DNA from 3 places in the Shewanella sp. K8 genome. Region 2 is predicted to be linked to each of the others. Evidence: predicted binding sites of a transcription regulator. Region 2 holds the regulator's gene; each other region holds the start of a gene.
What was found. Region 2 encodes NrdR, which represses ribonucleotide reductase genes. Its sites were predicted from a motif close to AAACACNANATNTNGTGTTT; they were not measured.

Region 1 (9,724 bases), on a different contig from region 2:
AGCAGCAACTCGCCGAGGCGGAGGATGCCTGGCAGACGCTCAACAACCGAATGCAAAGCCTTAAAGGCACAGAAGCCCAGCTCAATAAAGAAGCGTTAGCCGCTCAGGCGCTGGAGCAAGAGTACGCCCTTATCGGCACTCTGAGTGATGTGGCCAATGGCAACAGTCATAGCAAGGTGAGTCTGCAGCGCTTTGTGCTCAGCGTCTTGCTCGATGATGTGCTGCTCGAGGCCAGTCGCCGTTTGGCGCTGATGAGCAAAGGCCGCTACCGCTTGCTGCGCAAAGAGGACAGGGCCAAGGGCAATAAGGCCTCCGGTCTGGAGCTTGAGGTGGAAGATGCTTACAGCTCCAAAGTGCGTCCGGTGGCCACACTCAGCGGTGGTGAGAGCTTTATGGCGGCCTTGTCGCTGGCGCTGGGGCTCTCTGATGTGGTGCAGGCCTACGCCGGCGGTATCAAGCTCGATACCCTGTTTATCGATGAAGGCTTTGGCAGTCTGGATCAGGACTCGCTGGAGCTGGCGGTTCGCACCCTGATGGATCTGCAATCCAGTGGCCGCATGATAGGGGTTATCTCCCACGTATCCGAGATGAAAGAGCAGATAAGCTGCCGTATTGATATCAACAAGCATGCACTGGGCAGCAGTATTCGCCTGGTTACAGTTTGATGCAAATGGGGCAATTTTGTCGGTCAATTCCGAAATTCACCCAGTAATCATGGGGTTTTGGCGAATAATACTTGTCTCAGGGACTTTTTTTGATATAAGTTTGCAGCTGGCCCCTTGAAAACAGGGGATCCAGCTATTGGTTTTTCAGTTTGAACTCGGTGAGGCAACAGTTGCAGACAGATAGAATATCCTGGTTGAGTATGATCCCTATGCGTTTGCAGGCCTTACCCGCTTTTCACAAGAAGCTGCTGCTCAGCTCAGGTTTGTTGGTGGGTGCGGCACTGCTTTGGCCCGGAACTCACGAAGTCACCCCACAACGTATTCCCTTGCATCTGGATATTGAAGCTCTGCTGCCTCAAGTCGGCACTGAGCCTTCGGTTGTTGAAGTCGCCGGCCCGGATTTTGAACGTGTTATCCAAAGTGGTGACACCCTCAGCGTATTGTTCCAAAAGGCAGGTGTCGGCCAGCAAACCATGTACAAGGTGTTGGAAGCCGATTTGGATATCTTGGCACTCGATACCCTGCAACCGGGTAACAGGATCCGTTTCTGGCTCGATGAGCAGGGCAATCTTACCCAGCTGGAACTCTACTTCAACGCCGCACATCAGGTGCTGTTCAAGCGCTTCGACGATGGCGGCTATGGGGTGGAAGAGATCAACATCGAAGGTTTCTGGCAAAACCGGATTGTCAGCGGTGAAATCCAGGGGTCTTTCTATCGTTCGGCGCAGCGGGTCGGCCTGAGCGCCGCCGAAATTCAAAAAATTGAGAGCCTGCTGAAGGAAAAGCTCAATTTTGCCCGGGATCTGCGTGCCGGTGACCATTTTTCAGTGCTGATGAATGATCAGTACATAGAAGGGGAGTCGACCGGTGTCAGTCAGGTGCTGGGATTACGCATTCAAAACGGCCGCAATGAAATCACCGCGTTTCAGAGCACGGATGGCAACTTCTATGATGAGAAAGGTCAGAGCCTGGCGCGGGCATTTCAGCGGATCCCGCTGGAGAAACGTTACCGTATCAGCTCATCATTCAACCCCAATCGCCGTCACCCGGTCACAGGGCGGGTTTCACCCCATAACGGTACCGACTTTGCAGTGCCGATAGGCACCAGGGTAGTGGCGCCGGGCGACGGTGTGGTGACACTGGTAACCAATCACAGATTCGCCGGTAAATATATAGTGATAGAGCACGGCAACAAATACCGTACCCGGTATCTGCACTTGTCCAAACCTTTGGTGCACAAGGGGCAGAGAGTCAGCCGTGGCCAGGTTATTGCGCTTTCTGGTAATACCGGGCGCTCGACCGGGCCGCATCTGCATTATGAATTTCATGTTAATGGTCGGCCAGTCAACCCAATGAAGGCGGATATCCCCATGGCCAGCCAACTCTCCAAAGAGCAGATGCGTGAGTTCAGCCAATTGGTCAGTACCCGCAAGATGATGATGGATCTCGGTTAAATCCGCTTATTGGTTTTGCAGTAGCCAGCGCTCAACGGTGCTGGCTTTTTTATAAGCAAATTTTACCCATCCAGGCCCATTTGTTAGGGTGTGGAGAAAGCCTGAGTGCAACAGGAGGAAAAATGAAGTTATGGCATGCACTGGTATTAATGTTAATGAGCCTGGCGTTGCCGGTTACGGCGGCCGAAGAGCCCCCAAAACCCTATTCTGAGCAGAGTATTTACGACAAGCCCTTGATGGAGCGCTATGTGCTCGATGAGCTCAAGTCGATACGGCAAGACATGCAGTCGCTGGAAAAACGGGTCACGGTCGATATTACCGACCGAGAGTTGGCGGTGGCCGACAAGTCGATGAACTATGCCAATGTGACTGTGACCTACTTCTTCTATCTTATCGCTGCCGCGGTGTCACTGATTGCTCTGGTAGGTTGGCAGTCACTCAAGGATATTCGCGACAAAACCCAGGAGATGGCCAACGAGAAGCTGGAGGCGATTGCTGCCCAGTATGAGAAAAAGTTTCAGGAAATGGAACGTGAGCTGAAACGCAAGAGCCGGATCATTACTGAAAACAACAAGGAAATTGAGCGGATCAACGAGATACACAACCTGTGGATCCGTGCTCAACATTCGCAGACGCCGGAGCAGCGAATCGAGATCTACAACGATATCCTCAAAATACGTCCGGGCGATCTCGAGGCCTTAACCTACAAGGCCGATGCCGCCATGGAAATGGGCGAGTATCATTGGGCCTTGAGCATCTGTAACCGGGTGTTGGAAGTGGATCCCAAGAACGCCAATGCACTTTATCAGCGGGCCTGCGCCTTTACCCGTATGGGCTCGGAAGAGCAGGCGATTTCCGATCTGGAATTGGCTGTGGGTTTCAGTGCCTCACTCAGTGAGGCGGCCAAGGAGGAGAAAGACTTTGATTCCCTGCATGGCTACAAACGTTTTGACGATCTGATCAGCGACGACTGACAGTGAACCCAGCAGGCCGGGACGGTTCTTGAAGCGGAAAGGGTTAGCCTGCCTGCTGTAGCCGCTGCTGATACTTAAGGGCGCAGCGGCACAGTTTGCCCTTGAGTGCCGGGCAGCCGCCACAGGGGGATTTCTTAAAGGGTCGCAGCGCAAAGCTCATGCTGCCGGTCTGAGGTTTTAGACTGTGAAGCTGCCCAAGAGAAGGTTGATTGGCGGCAATCCAACTGCCGGCACGGTTTTTCAGTTCCGCCTTGAGCAGTTTTTTTTGTGGCTTCTTGAGTTTCTTTTGCCGGGAGAGTTCTGTGGGCAGTTGCTGCTCTAATGCGCTAACCAAGTCTTTGCCAAGGCGTTTGCGGCTGGACTTGCCAAGTGCTGGCAGCGTCTTTTTCAGCGCTTTATTGGCCTGTTTATGGCATATCTTGGAAACATGCTTGCTTATCTTGGGCATAAACCACTCCACATCTTGCCGGTATCTTCATCTGTGCCAAGGCCGGTCAAAAGAAGCTGTCAGAAGGGTACTGACGATAACTTTTGGAAAGGCTGTTTGAAAAGCAGATACCAAAAACTAAAGCTGATTTTAAATGAAAACTATTATCAGTCAATATGCGGTTGATTTTATAACGCTTGGGTCTTTTGAGGGCAGGTCTTGGCGGGAACCGCTTCGAATAACGGCTGGATAGTAACTGGATATATTACAGGAAGCCCAGGAGCCGCACTTTTATAACCAAGTGGCTTTTTGAATGCAGCTCTAACACTTACATTGGGTAGGGGTCTTGGTTGGCGTCCAGCAAGCTGAGGTAGATCCTGAGCTCAAACTCCAACTGATGGTAGTCAGGCTCTATATAGGTGCACAGTTTGTAGAAGGCCTTGTTGTGCTCTTTCTCCCTCAAGTGCGCCAACTCATGCACCACCAACATACGCAAAAAAGCTTCGGGTGCCCGTTTCAGGCGGGAGGAGATACGGATTTCGTTCTTGGTCTTGAGTTTGTGCCCTTGCTTACGGGCGGCGTAGGTATGCAGCCCCAGCGCCTGATGGCTGAGGCTGATCTTGTCGTCGAAACACACTTTGGCAAGCGGGTTTGATTGACGCAGATAAGTTTGCTTCAGCGCCTGGGTATAGTCCCAAAGCGCTTTATCACTGCGGATCTGGTGTAGCTCGGGATGGCGTTTTCGCAGGTATTCTCCCAGCTTGCCCGCTTGCCTGAGCTGCTGAACCTGCTGCTTTATCTCGTCGCTGTAGTGGGCCAGATAATCAAAACCGCTCAAGGGCTCAGACCTTCTTGTAGATCCGCATCTGCTGGAAGGCGTACGCGGCGTCAAAGGCGTTTTGCTGGAACTTTTTCAGCTCCAGGCCGCTGAAGTCCACTTGCGGTGGATTGCGTTTCAGCTGCTCTTTAATGCTTTGAGGTGTCAGCATTGTTACCGGCAACTTACCCAGTTGAATGGCTGCCTCGAACTTGAAACTGGCGGAGCTGCCGGCCAGCTTACCCTTGTATTCGCGCTCGATAATCACTATGTGTTCGACCTGATAGTCTTCCATCAACTTATTGAAGGCGAATTGGAACTCCCTAATCGCTTCCTGGCTGGCAGGATTGCTCAAGGTAAATGAGTGACGGCGGCAATCGGGGACGTTGAATACGTCACCCTGGGCGCTCAGCAAACAGATGACGGCTTCGCCGCCTTTTAATTCAACAGCACAAACTTTCATGGTATTCCTTGTGGTTCATCATGCCGCACCGGCGGCTAATGTTAATCTTATGACTCGGAGCCGCTTTCATCGCCGTTATCTACTGGAGCGGGTTTACGCCTCATAGGGGCATCGCCCACATCCACCCCGGTAATAAAGCGTTTGTCTCTGCCGGACTTGGCCTTGCCCGGTTTAGCCGCTGTCTTGCTGCGGCCCTTGGGCTTGCTGGCCTTGGCGTTCTTGGGTTTGCTGCTCTGGCGCTTGGGATCGGCAAGGCCACTGAATTTGGGTTCTAGCCCCTCAAGGGTACTGAGCTCGAAGCGGCGACCGAGAAAGTTCTGCAGCTTCTTGAAGTTGAACCAGTCCTTGGGACCCACCAGAGACAGGGCGTCGCCCTTGGCACCGGCGCGGCCGGTACGGCCGATACGGTGGACATATTCTTCGGCGAATTTGGGCATGTCGAAGTTGACCACCAAGGACACATTCACCAGATCCAGACCGCGGGAGGCGACGTCGGTTGTCACCAGAATTTGCTGCTGGCCACGGCTGAACTGATCCATTATCTGGTTGCGGGCGCTTTGGCGCAGTTCACCACTGAGCGCCACGGCGCTGTAGCCTTCTTGCTTGAGCTTCTCGGCTAATCTGTCGGTATCCTGGCGGGTGGCGGTGAAGATGATCACCTGGCGCTGTTGCTCGCGCTTTAGCAGCTCAGTCAGCAGCGCCTCTTTATGATCCAGATGGTCACAGAGGAAAATACGCTGGTGTATGTCCTGATGCTCGGCATTGGCGGCGCCAATGGCTACGTGCAGTGGATCATTGAGCAAGGTGGCGGCGATGTCATTGACCTCTTCATGTTCCAGAGTGGCCGAGAACATCAGGGTTTGACGCCGTCTATGGTTGGCAGCGTCGTTGATTGCCTTGAGTTGCGGGGCAAAGCCGAGATCCAGCATGCGGTCGGCTTCGTCAAGAATAAGCAGTTCCAGCCCTTCCAGATACAGATGGCGTTGTGACAGGTGGTCGGCAATCCGTCCCGGGGTGGCGACGATAAAGTGTGGATCCCGCGCCAGCGCCTTGGCCTGATCGTTGAAGTTTTCCCCGCCAAGCACACTGATGGCTCTATATTGGGTATTGGCAACCAACAGACGCAGCTGGGCGTAGACCTGGTTGGCCAGCTCACGTGTCGGCAGGAGTATCAGTACCCTGGGATCGCGCTTGCTGAGTGCCTTGGTGGAGATCACCCTTTGCATTGCCGGCAGCAAAAAGGCCAAGGTCTTTCCCGAGCCCGTCTTGGATGAGGCCATCAGGTCTTTCCCGGCCAGCGCTACGGGAATCGCTTCACGCTGAATTTCGGTAGGCTCGTCGATACCCATATGCTTAAGGGTTTGCAGCAGACGCTGATCCAGCGAAAAATCGGAAAAATGCAAAGGTAAGCTCCTCAATAAAAACGACCGCATATTATAACGGCTTTTGTGGCGCTGGGCATGTATTTAGTCAAAGGAGTGTCGAAACAGCGGCGACTTTTGCTTAAAAAGGTCGCAAGCTCATGCCTGAAAGCCTGCCGGATAAAATCTGGAGCCGCTCCGGCTTCGGGTGTATGCTGCTTTGGCTGAATGGCATAGCTTGGAGTTTTTTAAGGAGAGAGGATGGCGCAGAGTCATAACCCTTGTATCGGTATTGCCCTCGGAAGTGGCGCCGCCAAAGGATGGGCCCACATAGGAGTACTCAAAGGTCTGGCAGCCATGGGGGTGCATCCGGCCAAGGTGGCCGGTTCATCCATAGGTGCCCTGGTCGGTGCGGCCTATGCCAATGAGCGTCTCGAAGAACTGGAAGACTGGGTGCGCAGTTTTTCCAGTTGGGACGTGTTGGGATTGATGGATATCAGCTGGGGCCGGGGCGGGCTCATCAGTGGTGACAAGGTGTTCAATGCCATTCAGGACCGCATCGGCGATCTCTTGATTGAGGAGCTCAAATATCCCTTTACAGCGGTGTCGACCGACCTCTACTCAGGGCAGGAGATCTGGTTCCGTCAGGGCGACTTGCGCCAGGCTGTCAGGGCTTCCTGCTCCATGCCGGGGATCATGTCGCCGGTGCGTCAGGGTCATCGTTGGTTGGTGGATGGCGCAGTGGTGAATCCCATTCCCGTGTCTGTGGCCAGAGCCATGGGGGCCAGTTTGGTGATAGGTGTCGATCTGCATGGTCACAGGCGCGAACAGTTGCAGGTACTGCCGGTGGCACTCAACAGTGAAGAGCACTCATTACAGAACAAAGTGGTGGGGCATTCCTCCGAGAACGGTTTTATGGATCTGTTGGCCAAGGGCAAGGATTATATTTCCGGCCTGACCGACAAGTTCTCCCTCGGCAATAAGGCCGAACCCGGCATGTTGGCTGTGATGTCACAGTCGATGGATATTCTGGAGCAGCGCCACAAGCGCGCGCGCTTGATGGGGGATCCACCGGATATCTGTATCGTGCCCAAGGTGTCTGACATAGGCACCATGGAGTTTCACCGTGCCAGCGAAGCCATTGCCGCCGGTGAGAAGGCGGTGCAGCAGGCCTCGCATCTGATTGATGCGGCGTTGGGGCGTCTCTGAAACAGGCGCTTTTTGTTAGAGCTTGGTATGGGCACACTTCCTGCATAGTCAGCACATCATCAGCATCAAGGCGCTTCAAGGGCGATTTTTTGACAATCTTGTCTTAAAAACAACCGCTTGGGCGTCGATATGACGGAAAACTGACATGCAGCCTATCCATTCCTCTGTGGATCCCAGATTGTCCGGGGTCGATGCCTATGGCGTCAACAATCGTCTTACCAGCGGCAGCGGCCTCTCGGTTGTCGACACTGAAACGGTCAATGACAGCAAGAGCCAGGGTTCAGCCTCGGCAAACATAGGGCAGGACAGCATATCCCTCTCCAACGATGGTAAAAGAGCCGCGCGGGTGCAGGAGTTGGCCAAGGAATTTTTCGGCTCAGGCCAGTTCAGCAGTGCCGATTTACCCAAGCTGCTGGCGCGCCTCGGCGACGAAGGGCTGTTGTCTGAAAGCCAGATGGCCAGATTGCAGGGCAGCGGCCTGATGGGAGTTGATACCAAGGATAACGCCAGCCTCAAGGAGTTTATTCAAGGCCAGATTGGTTTGCTCAGACAACAGGCCAGTCAAAGCCCTTTGCTCAATGCACTCAAGGGGGCGGACAGCCTGATGGGCAATATGGGGATGATGTATACCCCATCGAGCTCTTTGGCGGCCAACAAGGTGGCAGCTCAGTTGGACGCCGTGCTCAAGGGAGAAAACCAAACTGCCGAGAGCGCAGAGAACAACAGCAACAAGCTAGCGGCCAAGGCCGATTCCGCACTGCAAGATCCTCAACTGTTATCCCGGCTCAGTGGTGTCAGCGCTCTGATGCGCACCGCAGCAGCCATAGGCAGCCAGCAGCAGGGCAGTGGGCAAATCAATAGTTATCTGGCCTTGGCAAAGAGGTACTGACTAGCGGCCGTTTGGGTCTCGGTCAAGGGAAAAATCTCCACAAGTTGTGCTCGTTGGCACTAATCCCATAGTGTTGTTCATCCTCTTCAATACCATGATCCAGATCATGGTATTGAAGAGCGATTTGTCGCTTAATTCTCTACATATTGTGCTTGGTTAATAAAACACCACTATATATGGTGTTAAATAAACAACATGGAGATTAGAGAAATGCCGGTAGTGATTAAGCGGGACGGGTGCCGTACTCAGTTCGATGAAACAAGGATAAGGGATGCGGTGCTGGCAGCCTCTAGCCACTGCGGTATAGAAGATGTGGACTATGCGGCCACAGTCGCAGCGCTGGTCACCCAGGCGGTAACCGACAAGGCTGAGGTCAATATCCAGGAGTTGCAGGACAGGGTCGAAAACCTGTTGATGGAAGGGCCGTACAAACAAGTGGCCCGTAGCTACATTGAATATCGTCACGACAGAGATATCTGCCGTGAATCCAGCAGCCGACTGAATCTGGAGATCCGCGGCCTGGTCGAGCAGAGCAACGCGACCTTGCTCAACGAAAATGCCAATAAAGACTCCAAGGTGATCCCCACCCAGAGGGATCTCCTAGCCGGTATTGTCGCCAAACATTATGCCAAACATCATATCCTGCCCAAGGATGTGGTTGCCGCCCATGAGGCCGGTGAGATCCACTATCACGATCTCGACTATTCGCCTTTCTTCCCTATGTTCAACTGTATGCTGATCGATCTCGGTGGCATGTTGACCCAAGGGTTCAAGATGGGTAATGCTGAGATTGAGACACCAAAATCCATCTCGACTGCGACCGCAGTTACCGCGCAGATCATCGCCCAGGTCGCCAGCCATATTTATGGCGGAACCACAATCAACCGCATAGATGAAGTGTTGGCCCCTTTTGTGGCCAAGAGCTACGACAAGCATTATCAAACTGCGCTCAAGTGGGGGATTACCGATGCCAAGGCGTTTGCCACAGAGCAGACCAAGAAAGAGTGTCACGACGCCTTCCAGTCGCTGGAATATGAGGTCAATACCCTGCATACCGCCAATGGTCAGACGCCTTTTGTTACCTTCGGTTTCGGTTTGGGTACCAGCTGGGAGTCGAGGCTGATCCAAGAGTCTATTTTGCGGATCCGCATGGAAGGCCTTGGCAAGAACCGCAAGACAGCGGTTTTCCCCAAGTTGGTGTTTGCCATTCGTGATGGTATCAACCATAAGGCCGGCGACTGCAACTACGACATCAAGCAGTTGGCGCTCGAGTGTGCCAGCATCCGCATGTATCCGGATATTCTCAACTATGAGCAGGTGGTCAAGGTTACTGGCTCATTCAAGACTCCTATGGGGTGTCGCAGTTTCCTTGGCACCTATGAGGAAAACGGCGAGCTGCTGCATGAAGGTCGCAACAACTTAGGCGTAGTCAGCCTGAACTTGCCGAGGGTGGCGCTGGAAGCCA
Region 2 (9,724 bases):
GGGTGACAGGCACAGGGGATGTGGTAGACAAAAACGGCAATCCGGCCATTGCCGACAATGGCAATATCAATACCTCGGCCTGCTCCTTCTGGAGCTCTCAGGCGGCTTGCAACGCCGGTGGTGATGGCGACGATGTCACCAAAGGTGGGGTGGCCGAGGCCCTCTATAACCAAAAGCAGCGCACTTTCTACGGCAATTTTGCTTCCAAAGGCGGTTTGTCGCCCCTGACCAAGGCCGCGGCCAGCAGTTACGCCGGTGGCGAGGCCAAGCTGGCGCAGCATATGGGAGTAGACAAAAGCCAACTGCAGGATCTGTTCGACTGGGTTATCGGCAAGGATATTGACGATGACAACCAAAACAACAGCCGCAGCGATAAGCGCCATGACCTTCTGGGCGACCCCTTGCATTCCAAACCTTTGGCCATAGATTTCGGTTCGTCCGCAAAGAACCCGGATATCCGTATTCTGGTGGGCAGTAACCACGGCATGCTGCATATGTTTCAGGACAAAGGGGACTCGGTCAATGAGAGCTGGGCCTTTATGCCTTGGGAATTTTTGCCCAATCTGGCAACGCTCAGGGCCAATGTACCTTCCGGCGTGCATTCGGTTTATGGTTTTGATGGTTCACCCGTGGCTTATATCAAGCGCAGCGGCAATAAGATGGAGAAGGCCTGGGTATTTATGGGGCTGCGGCGTGGTGGCCGTGGTTACTACGCCATGAATGTGACCAATCCGGATAAGCCTAGCCTGATGTGGCATATCAGCGCAGACTCGGCCGGCATGAGTGAGTTGGGGCAAAGCTGGGCCAAGCCTGTGGTGACCACCATTCCAGGTCAGGGTGATAAGCCGGTGCTCATCTTTGGGGCAGGGTACTCTCCGGCCAAGGATACTCTGGAGGTCGGTGGCGCCGATAGCCAGGGCCGCGGGGTGTTCATTCTGGATGCCGAAACCGGCAAGTTACTGCACAGATTTGGCCCCAGCGGTGATACTCCAATGCCGGGGCTGAGGGACAGCATTCCCAATTCGGTCGCGATTCTTGACAGCAATGGTGATGGCGTTACTGACCGTATCTATGCCACGGATACCGGGGCCAATGTTTGGCGGCTGGATATGGCTGGTGCCGACACCAAACAATGGAGTGCCTTCAAGTTTGCTTCTCTTGGCGGCAGCACAGAGAATACCGACAGGCGTTTCTTTGCCGCCCCTGTGGTGGCGCAAACCATGTTTGGCAATCTGAGCGAGAACCGTGTCACGGTCAACGGCCAGTCAAAGACGGTGATTTCGGCGCAGCAGATCCCTTACGATGCCGTGGTAGTTGGCTCCGGACTCAGGCCATCTCCATCGAACACCAGTCGCTCGGACATGTTCTTTGTTCTGCAGGACAGAAATACCCTTAGTCAGAGTTTCAAGGGTAAGGCAGTGCCTCAGGCACTGACGTTGGCGGATCTTTACGATGTGACTGCCAAGTCGCCGACTTCAGAGAAAGAACATATTGCTTTTGGCCGCAAGCGCGGTTGGTATTACGACTTTACCCGCAATGGTGAAAAAAGCCTTTCCGATGCCAGTATCATCAAAGGGCGGGTTTTCTTTACCTCCTATGTGCCCGGCTCGCAGACCTCCACCAACCAGTGTTTGGTTGCCGGGCAGGGCTACCTCTATGGCTTTGATCTGCACAAGGGCACCCGCAGTTACACAAAAACCTATCTGGAGATGGGAGAGAGTGTCCCGGATACACCGCAGTTGGTTGTGCCGCCCAATATCAGGAGTGATGGCACTGTGGCCGATAGCTATATGTATTTGATAGGCATTGGCAATGCCGGCGAAAAGATGGAGAAGGTGAAGCCGGATCCAGGCTGCCCACCCGGCGATCATAAGTGTGTCGGCGGCGGCCCGTCTACCAACAAGATCTATTACTATCAGGCCAACTGAGGAGCGGATGATGAACAAGCTGATATTGTCTTTGGCCATACTCTTGAGTCTGCCCCTGGCTGCCGCACAGCCCAAGGGGCAACGTCAGGACTATAAGTGCCTGGTGGAAACAACAAGAGCGGCGCAGGAGATTATTCGGGTCTCCTGGGATCCGGCCAAGGCCGAGCTCTACCAGCGGCAGATGCCGGGAATGAAGCTGGAGCGGATAGGTAACCGCGGCAAACGCCATTATGTGCGTGAAGTGTTTGAGTGTGTGCCCAGAGAGCAGGCGTTTCGCTCGGACAGTGGCAGGCAGTTGGACGATTCTGAAGCCGGCCTGGGTTAAAGGAAATAAAAAACGGAGGCGTTTGCCTCCGTTTTTGTACGGTTTTTCTATTACTTGGTCATCCGCTTGTACTTGAGTCTGTGCGGCTCAATCACATCGGCACCGAATTGGTTTTTCAGCCAGGCCGAGTATTCTGTGTAGTTACCTTCGTAGAAGTTAACCTGACCCTCGTCTCGGTAGTCGAGGATGTGAGTACAGATACGGTCGAGGAACCAACGGTCGTGCGAGATCACCATGGCGCAGCCGGGGAATTCCAATAGCGCTTCTTCCAGTGCCCGCAGAGTTTCCACGTCCAGATCGTTGGTCGGTTCGTCGAGCAGCAACACGTTGCCGCCGGCCTGCAGCAGCTTGGCCAGATGCACCCGGTTACGTTCACCACCGGAAAGTGAACCGATGATCTTCTGCTGATCGCCACCACGGAAGTTGAAGCGACCGACATAGGCGCGGCTCGGGATCTCCAGATTGTTGATCCGCATTATGTCCTGACCGCCGGAAATCTCTTCCCAAACCGTGTTCTTGTCGTTCATCGAGTCACGGAACTGTTCCACAGAGGCGATTTGTACCGTATCACCTATCTCGATTTCACCGCTGTCGGGCTGCTCGGCGCCGCTGAGCATTCTGAACAGGGTCGACTTACCGGCACCGTTGGCACCGATAATACCGACGATGGCGCCCTTGGGAACGCTGAAGCTTAAGTTGTCTATCAGAATGCGGTCACCATAGCTCTTGGTGAGATTACGCACCTCAATCACCTTGTCACCCAGGCGAGGACCGGGCGGAATAAACAGCTCATTGGTCTCGTTGCGGCGCTGATAATCTGAGCTGTTCAACTCTTCGAAGCGGGCCATACGGGCCTTGCCCTTGGACTGACGTCCCTTGGCACCCTGACGCACCCACTCCAATTCCTTGGCAATCGTCTTCTGGCGGGCGCTTTCGCTGGCGGCTTCCTGCTTCAGACGGGCATCTTTCTGTTCCAGCCAGGAGGAGTAGTTGCCCTGCCATGGGATACCTTCACCCCGGTCCAGTTCCAGGATCCAGCCGGCGGCATTGTCGAGGAAGTAACGGTCGTGGGTAATGGCGACCACAGTGCCTGAGTATTCCTGCAGGAAGTGCTCCAGCCAGGCAACGGATTCGGCATCAAGGTGGTTGGTCGGTTCGTCCAGCAGCAGCATCTCCGGCTTTTCCAGCAGCAGACGACAGATGGCCACCCGGCGACGTTCACCCCCGGAGAGCACCTCCACCTTGGCGTCCCATTCCGGCAGACGCAGGGCGTTGGCGGCGCGCTCGAGAATATTGTCCAGATTGTGGGCATCCTGGGCCTGAATGATGGCTTCCAGTTCGCCTTGCTCCTTGGCCAGGGCGTCGAAGTCGGCATCCGGCTCAGCATAGGCCGCATAGACTTCATCCAGACGCTTGAGGGCGTTTTTGGCTTCGCTGACGGCTTCTTCTATGGTTTCCCGTACTGTCTTGTTGGGATCAAGCTGGGGCTCCTGGGGCAGGTAACCTATCTTGAGTCCCGGCATGGGACGGGCTTCACCTTCAATTTCTGTGTCCAGACCTGCCATGATTTTCAACAGGGTGGATTTACCCGAGCCGTTGAGACCCAGGACACCAATTTTGGCGCCGGGGAAGAAACTCAATGAAATATCTTTGAGGATCTGCTTTTTGGGCGGCACTATTTTGCCGACCCTCAGCATGCTGTATACAAACTGAGCCATATTGTTTCTCTGTTGTCCTGAACTGAGTTTTCCTAAACTGGCGGCAGTTTACCAATTTGACAGGGCTCCTGCCAGATGCGGCCGGATAGCGGCACCATTGTTCAGCAAATGAAACATAGTCATCTGCTGACACAAGGATTTTCATCATCCTGCGACTGGGATATTTGTCACACTCAGAGTAGAATACCGCGCAACCCTACCAATAAGATTTGCCAGCTGGAGTGACAGATGCTGAAGAAAAGTATGAACATTGCCGACTATGATCCTGAGCTGTTCAAGGCGATTGAGGATGAAACCCGTCGTCAGGAAGAGCACATTGAGCTGATCGCCTCCGAAAACTACACCAGCCCCAGAGTCATGGAAGCCCAGGGCTCACAACTGACCAACAAGTATGCCGAAGGTTATCCAGGCAAGCGTTACTACGGTGGTTGTGAGTATGTCGATGTGGTGGAGACTCTGGCAATTGAGCGTGCCAAGCAGCTGTTTGGCGCTACTTACGCCAACGTTCAGCCACACTCAGGTTCACAGGCCAACAGCGCGGTTTATATGGCGTTGCTGCAACCCGGCGATACCGTACTGGGGATGAACCTGGCTCACGGTGGTCACTTGACCCACGGCTCTCCGGTTAACTTTTCCGGCAAGCTGTACAACATCATTCCTTACGGTATCGATGAGTCCGGCAAGATTGACTACAGCGAACTCGAAACGCTGGCGCTGGAACACAAGCCCAAGATGATCATCGGCGGCTTCTCGGCCTACTCAGGCATAGTTGACTGGGCCAAGCTGCGCGAAATCGCCGACAAAATTGGCGCTTACCTGTTTGTCGATATGGCACACGTGGCCGGTCTTATCGCTGCCGGTGTTTATCCTAACCCTGTGCCGCACGCCCACGTGGTGACTTCGACCACTCACAAGACACTGGCCGGTCCCCGCGGTGGTGTGATTCTGTCGGCTGCCGACGATGAAGATCTGTACAAGAAGCTGAATTCCGCGGTATTCCCGGGCGGTCAGGGTGGTCCTCTGATGCACGTTATCGCCGGTAAAGCAGTGGCCTTCAAAGAAGCACTGGAGCCGGAATTCAAAACCTATCAGCAGCAGGTGGTTAATAACGCCAAGGCCATGGTTGAGGTGTTCCTCGAACGCGGTTACAAGATAGTTTCCGGCGGTACCAGCAACCATCTGATGCTGGTGGACCTGATTGGCCGTGAGCTGACCGGTAAAGAAGCCGACGCCGCTCTGGGCCGCGCCAACATCACAGTCAACAAGAACTCAGTGCCTAACGACCCCCGCTCACCCTTTGTGACCTCCGGGGTGCGTATCGGTACTCCGGCCATCACTCGCCGCGGTTTCAAGGAAGCCGAAGCCCGTGAACTGACCGGCTGGATCTGTGATGTGCTCGACAATGCTCACGATGACGCCGTTATCGAGCGCGTGAAGGGCCAGGTGCTGGAACTGTGCGCTCGCTTCCCTGTTTACGGTTAACCTTTTCAAGGGAATAGGATAAACTTCGATGGCCGCTGAATTCAGCGGCCATTTTTGTTTCTGCCATTTAGCAGCAGCCGCTGCCGGCAACTGAGCACCAGGAGGCATAATGCATTGTCCATTTTGCAGTGCGACGGATACCAAGGTGATAGATTCCAGGCTGGTGGCAGACGGTCATCAGGTGCGCCGTCGCCGGGAATGTACTCTGTGTCATGAACGCTTTACCACCTTTGAAGGTGCCGAGCTTGTCATGCCCAGAGTGATCAAGCGCGATGGCAGCAGGCAACCGTTCGATGAGGACAAGCTGCGCGGCGGTATGCTGCGTGCCGCCGAGAAACGTCCGGTTTCCATGGATAAGATTGAAGAGGCGATCAGCAAGATCAAGTCCACCCTCAGAGCCACAGGCGAGCGGGAAGTGACCTCGGAAATGATCGGCAATCTGATGATGGATCATCTTATCGAGCTGGATAAGGTGGCCTATATTCGCTTTGCCTCTGTGTATCGTGCCTTTGAAGATGTGTCAGAGTTTGGTGAAGCGATTGCCAAGCTGGAGAAAAAATAGGCTGTCAGTCACAGCCAACTGTTAAGTAACGGAAACCCCCATGTGGTCCAATACTGATATCGCCATGATGAGCCGCGCCATAATGCTGGCTCGCCGTGGCCGTTATACAACCCGTCCCAACCCCAATGTCGGCTGCGTCATCATAGATGCCGATGGCAAGATTGTCGGCGAAGGCTGGCACCAACGTGCCGGTGAGCCCCATGCCGAAGTACATGCCCTGAAAATGGCCGCTGACAAGGCCCGCGGTGCTACTGCCTATGTCACCCTCGAACCTTGCAGTCACTATGGTCGCACGCCGCCCTGTGCCGAAGCCTTAATTAAACATGGCCTCAAGCGGGTGGTGGTGGCAATGACAGATCCCAACCCTCAGGTGGCCGGCCAAGGTATCGGCATGCTGCAGGAGGCTGGGGTTCAGGTGCAGAGCGGTCTCTTGGCCGAACAGGCCAGAGAGTTGAATCCGGGCTTTTTATCGCGGATGGAGCGAAATCGCCCCTGGGTCACCCTCAAGCTGGCGGCGAGTCTCGATGGCAAGACGGCACTGGCCAACGGTGAGTCCAAATGGATAACCGGCCCCGAGGCGCGCCGCGACGTGCAAAGGCTCAGGGCCCGCAGTTGCGCTCTGCTCACCGGCATTGAAACCGTATTGGCCGATGACCCTTCCCTGAATGTCCGGCACGCTGAGCTTGGCAGCCTGGGTGAAACCCTCAGCGAGCAACAGCTTATTCAACCGCTGCGAGTGATACTCGACAGCAACTGCCGTATGCCGCTCGATGCCAGGCTGTTGCAAATTGCCAGCCCGGTGCTCTTGGTCAGCTGCCGTCCCTATGAGGATGAATTCCTAGCCGCTTTGCCGCCTTATGTCACCACTTTGGTGCTGGCCGGTGAAGGCAACAGGGTCGATATCGCGGCGCTGATGCAACACCTGAACCAGAGCTGCAATGCGGTGTTGGTCGAAGCCGGGGCAACGCTTTGCGGCGCCTTTATTACCGCCGGGTTGGCCGATGAGATGCTGCTTTATCAAGCCCCGAAACTGCTTGGCGCCGCTGGCCGAAACCTGCTGGCCTTGCCAAACTATCAGCAGATAGCCGATACCCCGGCGATACGGGTAACTGATCAACGTAAGCTGGGCAATGATACCCGGCTTACTCTCAAGATAGGTGATTGAATGTTTACCGGAATAATTGAAGCTGTCGGTACAGTGCGGACGCTGGAGCGCCGTGGTGATGATATTCGTCTGACTGTGGCCAGCGGCAAGTTGGATCTCAGTGATGTGCGTCTGGGCGACAGCATTGCCACCAACGGCGTGTGTCTGACCGTGGTTGAACGTCTGGCGGAGGGTTATGTGGCCGATGTTTCGGCCGAAACCGTCAGTCTCACCGGCTTTGACCGCTACAGCGTCGGCACCAAAGTCAACCTGGAAAAGGCGGTCACGCCAAACACCCGCTTGGGCGGGCACTTGGTCAGTGGCCATGTGGATGGTATGGCGCGGGTCATCAGCGTGACCCCAAGGGGCAAGGCGCTGGAGTTTTGGCTCGAGGCGCCCGTTGAGCTGGCCCGTTACATCGCCCATAAAGGGTCCATTACGGTCGATGGCGTCAGCCTCACGGTTAACGAAGTGGATGGCCGCAATTTCCGTCTCACCATAGTGCCGCATACCGCCAGTGAAACCACTTTGCTTGAGCTGCGCCCCGGCGATAAGGTCAACCTGGAGGTGGATCAGATAGCCCGCTATCTTGAGCGTCTGATGCAGCACAAAGAGGAAGCGCAGCCGAGCGAAGGTGTCACCCTGGCTATGCTCGCCAAGGCCGGCTTCATGCGCTAGATGTGCGCCAGCCCACTGGTTATCGCGCGCTAACAGGTTAGAATTCATTGATTACACAGAACAAGAGATAAAGGTCTTACAATGGCGCTACACAGTATCGAAGAGATCATCGAGGATATTCGTCAGGGCAAAATGGTTATCCTGATGGACGATGAGGACAGAGAAAATGAGGGCGACCTCATCATGGCGGCGGAGAAAGTCACCCCGGAAGCGATCAACTTCATGGCTCGCTTCGGCCGTGGTCTTATCTGCCAAACCATGACCAAGGCTCGCTGCCAGCAGCTGAATCTGCCGCTGATGGTCAGCAATAACAACGCCCAGTTTTCGACCAACTTCACCGTCTCCATCGAGGCCGCTGAAGGGGTGACCACAGGTATTAGCGCCCATGACCGCGCCGTGACAGTACAGGCGGCTGTGGCTAAAAATGCCACGCCGTCCGACATAGTTCAGCCCGGGCATATCTTCCCTTTGATGGCGCAGGATGGCGGAGTGCTGGTGCGCGCCGGTCATACCGAAGCCGGTTGCGATCTGGCGCGTTTGGCCGGTTTGGAACCTTCGGCTGTGATCGTGGAGATCCTTAACGAGGATGGCACCATGGCGCGCCGTCCGGATCTGGAAGTGTTCGCCAAGGAGCACGGCGTTAAGATGGGCACCATTGCCGATCTGATCAACTACCGTAATAACACAGAAACCACAGTGGTGCGTGAGGCCAAGTGCAAGCTGCCTACCCGTTTCGGCGAGTTTGAGCTACACACCTTTCGCGACACCATAGACAATCAACTGCACTTTGCCATGGTCAAGGGCGAGATTGTTGACAATATTCTGGTGCGGGTACACCTGCAAAACACTATTAATGACCTGCTGTTCTCTGAGCGCGACGAAGTGCGCAGCTGGCCGCTTGAGCAAGCCATGGCGCGGATTGCCGCCGATGGTGGCGTGCTGTTGCTGCTGGGTAACCAGGAGCCGAACGAGAGCATTATCGCCAAGGTCAAGGCTTTTGAAGCCGAAGACAAGGGTGAAGTGCCGGTGACTGCCAAGTGGCAGGGAACCTCCCAAAGGGTTGGCGTAGGCTCACAGATTCTGGCGACGCTTGGCGTCAACAAAATGCGCCTGCTCAGCTCGCCCAAGCGTTATCACTCTTTGGGGGGCTTTGGCCTGGAAGTCACTGAGTATATTCCCGGCGAATGAGCCGACAGAATTAATTAACCATTTCCGAATAATTGCATAGGGCGAAGGGGTAAATTGCGTGCTATCATAGCGCCACTTTTTGCCCCCGGCCGGGTGCTTTAGCTAAGTTAGGTAAGATAATGAACATAGTTCAAGGTAATATCGAAGCAAAAAACGCCAAAGTCGCGATCGTTGTATCCCGTTTCAACAGCTTTGTGGTTGAAAGTCTGCTGGAGGGTGCCGTAGACACTCTTAAGCGTTTCGGTCAGGTAAGTGAAGACAACATCACTGTGGTACGCGTACCTGGTGCTTTCGAGCTGCCTTTGGCCGCCCGTCGTGTTGCCGCCAGTGGCAAGTTCGACGGTATCATCGCCCTGGGGGCAGTGATCCGTGGTGGTACACCACACTTTGATTTCGTTGCAGGTGAATGCAACAAGGGTCTGGCTCAAGTGGGTCTGGAATTCGATATCCCGGTCTCTTTCGGGGTACTGACCACAGACACTATCGAACAGGCCATTGAGCGTTCCGGCACCAAGGCTGGCAACAAAGGCGGCGAAGCTGCCCTGGGTCTGCTGGAAATGGTGAACGTGCTGCAACAACTTGAGCAACAGCTGTAATACAGGAAAAAGCATGAAGCCTTCAGAGCGCCGCAGAGCCCGCCGTTTAGCGGTTCAAGCCATCTATTCATGGCAACTGAGCGGGAACAATATTGCCGATGTG
Region 3 (9,724 bases), on a different contig from region 2:
TGTTTGGTGTGCAGTTGGTACCAGGCACTGCCGAGATACAGTTGTTTGAGGGCGAAACCGGCAAGCGGATCCTCGGGTTTAACGCCTTGTAGGCTCAATTGCTCATACTTGGTGCCTGAGCGCGGATCTTCATAGACTTCCTTGCCGACCTTCAAGGGTTTGGCGGCGCACTGAAAACACAGACCGGTTTTGGGATCCAGGTGATGTTCGCAGACACTGGCTTGGCACTCACTGCAACTGCCAACGGCAGGTTGGCCGCAAGGGCTGAGGGTGAAAAAACCGATTTTTAGCTGACACTGACTCATATTATCCCCTGGCTCGAATACTGGTCTGTTGATAGGACTTGGCGATGGTTCTGAGAATATTCTCGGCATCCATCAAACGTGACTCACCGATAAATTTAAAGGTGGAGTTGGATTTCACCTTGGTGATGCCGTTTTGAGTCTGTGCCTTGCTCGTTGGTGCCAGTTTGGTTTTACGCAGATGGTAGTGATCAGGATTCAAGGTCAGGCAGCTGCGAATGCTGCGCCGTCCCTTGTACTTGATCTTGGTTTTGACCTTGCCTCGGGCGTTGCGACGGGTGCGTTTACGACGACAGATAACATCATCCACCCGCAGTTGCAGCTCATTGCCGTCTTTGAGTTTGGCCCTGAATTGCAACAGTGGCACTTCAAAGTAGGCCAGTTGGGTGCTCTTCTCGGGCTTTTCGGTTCGGGCCGGCTTACGTTTATGTATGGAGTCGAGATCCAGTTTCAGCTGCACGCTGTTGGTCTCCATCGCCAGTACCTGCATCAACTTGATAAGGCCGGTGCGCACATTGTCGTTGACGTCCATATTGTTGCAGCTGTGAAGCAGTAATATAGACGCCAGAGTCAAACCCACCAGGGTATACACCACCAGGTGAGGCACGGGCAGGAATATGCTGACAATAGTGAAACCTATCAACCAATTGCGGCTGCGGCGAAACTGGCGTCTCAATGGGCTGCCCATACGATCCAATCGGGTCAGGCGCTTGAGAAACAGTAACCAGTGCTGGGTCGAATGGGTTGCATCCAACTTCTTGGTGCGGATAAATTCCTGCTCCGCCGGGGTTAACTGCTTGAACACTTTGCGCATTCGCCAGTAGTGAAGCGGGGCGTTAAAAGGGTTTATGGCTGTTTCCATATCGTTTCCTTGACATTAAACAGGTGCTATTAAACGAGTAGCTATTAAGCGCTAGCTTGCATTGGGCTTTGACTCAGCTGTATATACAAGTCGCTGAGCTGAGCGCAGATCTGTTGCCATTGGAACTGCTCTGTCACCCTTTGTTGGCCCTTGAGTCCCAAATCTTTGGCCTTGGCCGGTTGACTGAGCAGCTCAATGCAGGCTCTGGCGAGCTCGGAGGGCCTGGAGGGGGGAACCAAGAGCCCATGCTTTTCATGGGTTACCAGCTCACGAATAACCGGCAGATCCGAGGCGATAACTGCGGTGCCGCAAGCCATGGATTCGAGCACTTTCAAAGGGCAGCACCCCTGAAGCATATTGCGCCTGCAGGGCGTGAGCGGCGCCAAAGATGCGCTCGCGGCCTGAATTTTTTGCCTGAGGCTTGCTTGGTCCAGCCCGAAATGCAGCGAAACACAATCTTCCAGTTCCATGGACTTGAGCCAGGCCTTTACCTGCCGGGCCTGGCGATTTTCGAGTGACAGGCAGAGATCCAGCCGGACCTCCAACTGCTGACGCACCAAGGCAAAAGCTTTGAGCAGATCTCTAAGCCCCTGCCAGCGCTGGGCAGCACCAAAATAGATGAGCCTGGGTAGACCATCCTCTGCTTGCCTCAATGGCTCGGTAGGCGGCAACTCGGCGCCGTTTGGCAGATAGACTACTGGAGTAGAAGTGCGTTTTTCAAGGCTGGCAGCCGTGAGTTTTGATGGGGTCACAATCAGATCGGCACCATCCAGGCAACGCTGCTCCCAGGCGCTGATTTTGGCCAGGGTTTTTCGCGGCAGCGACAGGTGAATAGGCAGCTCTATGCTGGGCAGGGCATTGACCTCATAGACAAGCTTGAGCGCTGGATTGTCCTTGCGATGATCCAGCAAAGGCACCCCCGCCCAGGGGTCGCGAAACTGCGCCAATGTCAGGGTATCGCGATTTTGCCTGAGCAGCGCCCCAAGCTGATTGGCATAGTCCAGCGCCTTGGCAAGCACGTTATTGCCCGAGCTTGGGTTTAGCTGGTGCCTGACGATACTGACCTCGCTGCTTACCTCGTAGGGATTGCTGCCGAGTGACAGGGTTTCCTGCTGCCAGGAAGGCATCTGGGGATCACCTTGTAGATAGAGCATACCAGGGGACTGGAAGGCAAACAGGGTTGACGCCATATAACGTATATGGGTCGAAGCGCCTTTGGGCAGAGGGTAGCGATCAAAAGCGCAATAAAGACTTTTGAATGAATAACTTGAGTCTGATTTCATAAGTCCGGCAGAGTACCGGAGTCAGGCTGGATTTACAACGAAAAAACGCTTGTTTGATTGTAGGAGATCTGCCATTGACGGTGTTTTTTGCGCTTGTGTCAGGCCAAGTGTTTAACCCGCAGCAGCGGCATGTCGGCGCCTTCGCTGGAGAGATCCAAGTCCAGATCTTCCGTGGGCACACAGCAGCAGGGCAGGCATTCATCCGCCTGTAACTCGGCCAATGGCGTGGTCAGGTAAGTGACCGCGCCACTGCGCACCCGGGTCTTGCAGGCGCCGCAAAACCCGCTGCGGCACTCGGAAAAAATGCTCACCTTACGGGCTTCGAGCGCTGCCAGGAGAGTCCTGTGCTCTGTGGTATACAGCAGCAGGGGCTCTCCGCGCAGCAGCACGATAGGGGCTTTGTTAAAGGTCAAAGTCGGAGAACTCATCGTCGTCGACAGCCGAGTCTATCTGGCCGACCAGGTAGGATGATACTTCCACTTCCTGAGGCGCGACCTGTACGGCATCGCTCTCCAGCCAGTTTTTCATCCAGGGCAGGGGATCGCTCTGCTCACTGTATGGTGCGCCCAGGTTAACCGCTTTCATTCTCTGATTGGTAATGAACTCCACATACTGGCAGAGAATGGTTTCGTTCAGGCCTATCATGGAACCATCCTTGAACAGGTACTTGGCCCAAGCCTTTTCCTGCTCGGCGGCGCGCAGGAACAGATCGTAAGCTTCCTGCTGGCACTCTTTGGCGATTTCACCCATCTCAGGGTCATCTTTGCCACCCTGCATCAGGTTGATAATGTGTTGGGTCGAGTTCAGATGCAAAGCTTCATCGCGGGCGATCAGGCGAATGATTTTGGCGTTGCCTTCCATCAGTTTGCGCTCGGCAAAGGCAAAGGAGCAGGCGAAGCTGACGTAAAAACGTATCGCTTCAAGCGCATTGACCGACATCATGCACAGATAGAGGGCTTTTTTGATGGTGCGGGTAGTGACTTCAAGCGTGCGACCGTTGACGTCAAACTTGCCTTCACCATGCAGGTGATACAGCTGAGTCAGTTCGATAAGGCGGTCATAATACTCGGCAATATCGCCGGCGCGCTTGAGGATCTCCTCATTGACCACTATGTCATCGAACACCACGGATGGGTCGTTGACAATATTGCGGATGATATGAGTGTAGGAACGGCTGTGAATGGTCTCGGAGAAGGACCAGGTTTCAATCCAGGTTTCCAGCTCAGGCAGGGACACCAGTGGCAGGAAAGCCACATTGGGGCTCCGGCCCTGAATCGAGTCCAACAGGGTTTGGTACTTGAGGTTGGAGAGGAAGATATGCTTTTCATGATCCGGCAGGGCGCCGAAATCGATTTTGTCGCGGCTGACATCCACTTCTTCCGGGCGCCAGAAGAAAGACAACTGCTTTTCGATCAGTTTCTCGAATACTTCGTACTTCTGTTGATCGTAACGGGCCACGTTAACCGCCTGACCGAGAAACATAGGTTCGCGGGTGGCATCGTTGGGGGTTTGACAAAAAATTGAATAAGCCATGATCTACTCTTTCCAAACAACGGGGCCACCTGGGCCCCGAACTTGTTACTTAATCCTGCTTAAATCTTGCAGGCGCCGCCGGCACAACCGTCGTCTTCCTTCTCGATGCTGGTAATGTCATCGAATTTGTCGGAAGCACCATCACGGGTGTTGTGGTAGTAAAGGGTCTTGACCCCGAGTTTGTAGGCGGTCAACAGATCCTTGAGCAGCAGCTTCATCGGAACCTTGTTACTTTCAAACTTGGATGGGTCATAGTTGGTATTGGCCGAAATCGCCTGATCGACAAACTTCTGCATAATACCAACCAACTGCAGGTAACCATCGTTGCCGGGCATCTGCCACAGCAGCTCGTACTTGTCCTTGAGTTCTTCATAATCGGGCACCACTTGCTTGAGCTGGCCATCTTTACTGGCCTTGACGCTGATAAGGCCGCGTGGAGGCTCAATACCATTGGTGGCGTTGGAGATCTGCGAAGAGGTCTCGGATGGCATCAGTGCCGACAGAGTCGAGTTACGCAGGCCATGCTGCTTGATATCGTGACGCAGAGCATCCCAATCCAGGTGCAGCGGCTCATCACAAATCTTGTCCAGATCCCGCTTGTAGGTATCTACCGGCATGATCCCCTGAGAATAAGTGGTCTCATGGAACAGCGGGCAGGCACCCAGCTCTTTGGCCAGATTCATCGAGGCCTTGAGCAGGTAGTACTGTATGGCTTCAAATGTTCTGTGGGTCAGGCCGTTGGCGCTGCCGTCAGAGTATTTCACGCCGTTCTTGGCCAGATAGTTGGCGAAGTTGATGACCCCGATACCCAGAGTGCGGCGGTTCATCGATGCCGTCTTGGCAGAAGGAATAGGGTAGTCCTGGTAGTCCAGCAGGTTATCCAGAGCGCGCACAGCCAAATCGGCAAGGCCTTCCAGTTCGCCCAAGTCTTTTATCGCACCCAGGTTCAGCGCTGACAAAGTACAAAGGGCGATTTCACCATTTGGGTCGTCAATATTGTTCAGTGGCTTGGTTGGCAGGGCAATCTCAAGACACAGGTTGGACTGACGCACTGGGGCCACTTCGGCGTTGAACGGACTGTGGGTGTTACAGTGATCCACGTTCTGCACATAGATACGGCCGGTGGAGGCGCGCTCCTGCATCATCAGCGAGAAGAGCTCGACCGCTTTTAGGGTCTTCTTGCGAATGCTCTGGTCCTGCTCATATTTCACATACAGGCGCTCAAACTCGTCCTGATCGGCAAAGAAGGCGTCATATAAGCCGGGAACGTCCGATGGGCTGAACAGGGTGATGTTCTCACCTTTGATCATCCGCTGATACATCAGCTTGTTGATCTGTACGCCGTAGTCCAGGTGACGGATACGGTTGTCTTCAACACCACGGTTATTTTTCAGTACCAGCAGCGATTCAACTTCCAGGTGCCAGATAGGGTAGAACAGAGTTGCAGCGCCGCCGCGAACGCCGCCCTGGGAGCAGGATTTCACCGCAGTCTGGAAATACTTGTAGAAAGGCAAACAACCTGTGTGGAAGGCTTCACCACCACGAATAGGGCTTCCCAGAGCGCGAATGCGGCCGGCATTCACACCGATACCGGCTCTCTGACTGACATACTTGACGATGGAAGAGGCCGTGGCATTGATGGAATCCAGGCTGTCGTCACACTCGATCAACACGCAAGAGCTGAACTGACGGGTCGGCGTACGCACACCGGACATGATAGGCGTCGGCAAAGAGATCTTGAAGGTAGAGACCGCATCATAGAAGTCTTTGACATACTGCAGCCGGGTTTCCTTCGGATAACGGGCAAACAAGCAAGCGGCCACCAGAATATAGAGGAACTGGGCACTTTCGTAGACTTCATGAGTCACACGGTTTTGTACCAGATACTTGCCTTCCAGCTGTTTGACGGCGGCATAGGAGAAGTTCATATCGCGCCAATGGTCGATATAGCTGTCGAGCACATCCAGCTCTTCACGGCTGTAGTCTTCCAGCAGATGCTTGTCGTACTTGCCCATGGCGACCAACTTGCTGACATGATCGTACAGTTTTGGCGGCTCAAACTGACCAAAGGCCTTCTTACGCAAATGAAAAACAGCAAGGCGAGCGGCCAGGAACTGATAGTCCGGAGAGTCGGGAGAGATCAGGTCGGCGGCAGCCTTGATAATGGTTTCATGGATGGCCTCGGTGGGGATGCCATCGAAAAACTGCAGGTGAGAACGCAACTCCACCTCGGAAACCGAGACGTTGTTTAATCCTTTGGCTGCCCAGGTGATAACACGGTGGATCTTATCGAGATCTATCGTCTCGCGTGCGCCACTGCGTTTGGTAACTGTCATAGTGCTATTCATTGAAGATAGGCCTTGGTTGTAATATCTGTGAAATGACGCGACGGCGTCATTAAACCTTCCCTTGTAAAACAATCAACCGAACAGTTAACGACGGCGGCCCGAGAGGGCTCTGTTAACCGGGAGTTTCCAGTGCAAGACTAGTATGTCTGATTGCTACCGATACACAAGATATGGTGTTTTTCTATATCTTGGATAACAAGATAGTGAGGTATGGCACTTTTTGCAAGCCTGAGTTTTGGGTATATCTTGTGGATATCTTGAGGATATTGACTGGCCGATTCCGCAAAGCGGCATCATTGCTGGCGCACAGTCGTCATGGTCAAAATTCAAGCGATCTCACTCAAGGTGATCGACTGCTAAAATAAGCAGCGATCCGCGATCCCGCGCAGATCCGGTCGGTTAAAGCAGCATCCGGACTGCGACTTTCTTTAAGGTCTTGTCTACTCAGGAAAACAGTGCCAATTTAGTGCTTGTCTTACCTTGTTACCACAATGGCAGCGACATCACTGCCTGTGGATGATTTAACTGCCAATCGGCACCCCATTCCGCCGGTTTATCCTCGGCCGCCAGATATCCCCACATGGCGATGGCAGAGGGCATATTGACCGCCTGCGCCGCTGCGATGTCGCGCTCGGCATCGCCAAGATAGAGAATACGTTCGGTCGCGCAGTTAAGCTGCTGAGCAGCCAGCAACATAGGGGCTGGGTGGGGCTTACGATAGAGGGTTGTATCGGCACTGATCACCGCATTAAAGCGCTTAAGCAGCCCCATGCGCTCTAACAAGGGGCGGGTAAAACGCGCCGGTTTATTGGTGACAATCCCCAGCGGCAAGGCTTTTGATAGGGCACTGTCCAGCAAGGCTTCTATGCCTTCAAACAAACAGGCTTTTTGGCCGTTGACCGCATCATATTCCCTGAGCATCGCTTGCCGGAGATGCTCCTGTTCCTCGGCAGATGCTTGGGGCACGGCGGCTTGCACCATGGCAAGCGAGCCGTGAGAGGCCAGAGTGCGAAGAAGTTTGCGCTTATCCTCTATCGATACCCCATGAGATGCAAGCGCCAAGGCCAGTGCTTCGGTCAGGTCCTCGGCGGTATCCACCAGAGTCCCGTCCAAGTCGAACAGAATCCCTTGAAACGGCAGCTTAGGCGTCATGGCATCAGTCCTGGCGTTGGCAGGCAATCATATAGTTGACTTCAACGCTCTTGGTGTAACTGAATACGCCACTCAAGGGGTTGTATTTGATGCCCAGCGCGTCACGGCACAATAGTTCGGTGTTTTCCGCCATGGCAATTAATTCGGATGGGCGGATAAACTTACTGTGGTCATGGGTACCGGCCGGCAGCATTTTCAGCACATACTCGGCACCGAGTATGGTTTGCACCCAGGACATGATGTTGCGGTTAATGGTGGAGAAGAACACCCAACCTCCGGGCTTGACCATATCGCAACAAGCCTGGATCACAGATTGCGGATCCGGTACATGCTCGAGCATCTCCATACAGGTAACAGTGTCGTAATGCCTCTGATGATTCTGGGCATGCACTTCGGCGGTTTCCTGCAGGTAGTCTATGCTGACGCCGGCTTCCAGTGCATGCAGCCTGGCGACTTCCAACGGCTCAAAGCCCATATCCAGACCGGTGACCTTGGCGCCAATGCGGGCCATGCTCTCGGACAGAATGCCACCGCCGCAGCCGACATCCAGTACCTGCTTGTCAAAGATACCGCCGGATTGAGCGTCTATATAATTAAGGCGCAGGGGGTTGAGTTCATGCAGTGGCTTGAATTCACCGGCAGGATCCCACCAACTGGCGGCCATACTTTCAAACTTGGCAATTTCCTGAGGGTCGACATTGGGTTGAGAAGACATATTCAGACCTGAAACAGCAATAATAAAGATGCGCCCATTATAACCATATAAGCCATAGGGAAGGGCAGCATAAATTAGCGCCTCAATGTGATCGATGGCACTAAAGGCCAAAAGCTGCACAAAATATCGGCAAGATTCGGTTTTTGATGATAAAAACAGCAACGGAACTCATGTCTATGACAGTGATATCTGCCCCCGCTCGCGACTTGTATCATGCCCTTGGCGTTTTTGGCTGCAAAGGCGGCTTTAAGGACTTCCGACATTAAATAACTGTGTTAGAATGCCAAATCACGTTTGTTGGGCTCGACAATGACACGGATTACAAGTTGTCAGCTAATTTAAGGGGATCGAGCAGTTTATGACTGATCTGGCTTTATCAATTTCGCCAATAAATATTGAAGACGAACTAAAGAACTCCTATCTGGATTACGCCATGAGCGTTATCGTCGGGCGGGCATTGCCAGACGTACGCGACGGCCTCAAGCCGGTGCATCGCCGCGTACTCTTTGCGATGAACGAGCTGAAAAACGATTGGAATAAACCCTATAAGAAGTCGGCACGTGTTGTCGGTGACGTGATAGGTAAGTATCACCCTCATGGTGATATCGCCGTATACGACACCATAGTGCGGATGGCACAGCCTTTCTCACTGCGTTACACCTTGGTGGATGGCCAAGGTAACTTCGGTTCCATCGACGGCGATGCCGCGGCGGCCATGCGTTATACCGAAATTCGTATGGAAAAGCTGGCGCATCAACTGCTGGCTGACCTTGAGAAAGAAACCGTCGATTATGTCCCCAACTACGACGGCACTGAAATGATCCCGGCCGTGTTGCCGACCCGGATCCCCAACCTGCTGGTCAACGGCTCCTCCGGTATCGCCGTGGGTATGGCCACCAATATTCCGCCGCACAACCTGACCGAAGTGGTTAAAGGCTGTTTGGCACTTATCGAAGAACCTGAGCTGTCTATCGAACAGCTGATGGATTATATCCCGGGTCCGGATTTCCCGACGGCTGCCATTATCAATGGCAAGAAAGGCATAGAGGAAGCGTACCGTACCGGTCGCGGCAAGGCGATTATGCGCGCCCGCGCTGAGGTGGAAACCGAAGACAATGGCCGCGAGCGGATCATTGTTACCGAGATCCCATACCAGGTGAACAAGGCTCGTCTGATTGAAAAGATCGCCGAGCTGGTAAAAGACAAGAAAATTGAAGGCATCAGCGGCCTGCGCGACGAGTCTGATAAAGACGGTATGCGCATTGTTGTTGAGGTCAAGCGCGGCGAAGTGGCCGAGGTGGTGCTTAACAACCTCTATGCCCAGACCCAGATGCAAACCTCTTTTGGTATCAACATGGTGGCTCTGACCAATGGTCAGCCCAAGTTGTTTAACCTTAAGGAGATGCTGGAAGCCTTTATTCTGCACCGCCGTGAAGTGGTGACTCGCAGAACCGTGTTTGAACTGCGTAAAGCCCGCGAACGCGCTCATATCCTGGAAGCCCTGGCTATCGCCCTGGCCAACATCGACC

Region 1: the regulator NrdR is predicted to act here: its motif matches at 8,425-8,444, upstream of nrdD (anaerobic ribonucleoside-triphosphate reductase).
Region 3: the regulator NrdR is predicted to act here: its motif matches at 6,488-6,507, upstream of nrdA (class 1a ribonucleoside-diphosphate reductase subunit alpha).

Annotation. Positions count from the first base shown of each region.
Region 1 covers NZ_JAPEHY010000007.1:68,920-78,643, reverse strand. The annotation lists gene ON072_RS05755 (AAA family ATPase) at 1-665, shown strand, start outside; gene ON072_RS05750 (peptidoglycan DD-metalloendopeptidase family protein) at 836-2,119, shown strand; gene ON072_RS05745 (TPR end-of-group domain-containing protein) at 2,242-3,093, shown strand; gene ON072_RS05740 (hypothetical protein) at 3,137-3,541, opposite strand; gene ON072_RS05735 (M48 metallopeptidase family protein) at 3,849-4,358, opposite strand; gene ON072_RS05730 (DUF3010 family protein) at 4,363-4,800, opposite strand; gene ON072_RS05725 (DEAD/DEAH box helicase) at 4,848-6,203, opposite strand; gene rssA (patatin-like phospholipase RssA) at 6,423-7,370, shown strand; gene ON072_RS05715 (hypothetical protein) at 7,516-8,259, shown strand; gene nrdD (anaerobic ribonucleoside-triphosphate reductase) at 8,470-9,724, shown strand, end outside.
Region 2 covers NZ_JAPEHY010000006.1:99,640-109,363, reverse strand. The annotation lists gene ON072_RS05160 (pilus assembly protein) at 1-1,928, shown strand, start outside; gene ON072_RS05155 (TapY2 family type IVa secretion system protein) at 1,939-2,253, shown strand; gene ettA (energy-dependent translational throttle protein EttA) at 2,304-3,971, opposite strand; gene glyA (serine hydroxymethyltransferase) at 4,200-5,453, shown strand; gene nrdR (transcriptional regulator NrdR) at 5,563-6,015, shown strand; gene ribD (bifunctional diaminohydroxyphosphoribosylaminopyrimidine deaminase/5-amino-6-(5-phosphoribosylamino)uracil reductase RibD) at 6,056-7,180, shown strand; gene ON072_RS05130 (riboflavin synthase) at 7,181-7,837, shown strand; gene ribBA (bifunctional 3,4-dihydroxy-2-butanone-4-phosphate synthase/GTP cyclohydrolase II) at 7,919-9,025, shown strand; gene ribH (6,7-dimethyl-8-ribityllumazine synthase) at 9,145-9,621, shown strand; gene nusB (transcription antitermination factor NusB) at 9,635-9,724, shown strand, end outside.
Region 3 covers NZ_JAPEHY010000005.1:19,622-29,345, reverse strand. The annotation lists gene ON072_RS04105 (hypothetical protein) at 1-305, opposite strand, end outside; gene ON072_RS04100 (hypothetical protein) at 307-1,164, opposite strand; gene ON072_RS04095 (glycosyltransferase family 4 protein) at 1,209-2,447, opposite strand; gene yfaE (class I ribonucleotide reductase maintenance protein YfaE) at 2,546-2,875, opposite strand; gene nrdB (class Ia ribonucleoside-diphosphate reductase subunit beta) at 2,850-3,980, opposite strand; gene nrdA (class 1a ribonucleoside-diphosphate reductase subunit alpha) at 4,040-6,328, opposite strand; gene ON072_RS04075 (HAD family hydrolase) at 6,812-7,480, opposite strand; gene ubiG (bifunctional 2-polyprenyl-6-hydroxyphenol methylase/3-demethylubiquinol 3-O-methyltransferase UbiG) at 7,485-8,195, opposite strand; gene gyrA (DNA topoisomerase (ATP-hydrolyzing) subunit A) at 8,554-9,724, shown strand, end outside.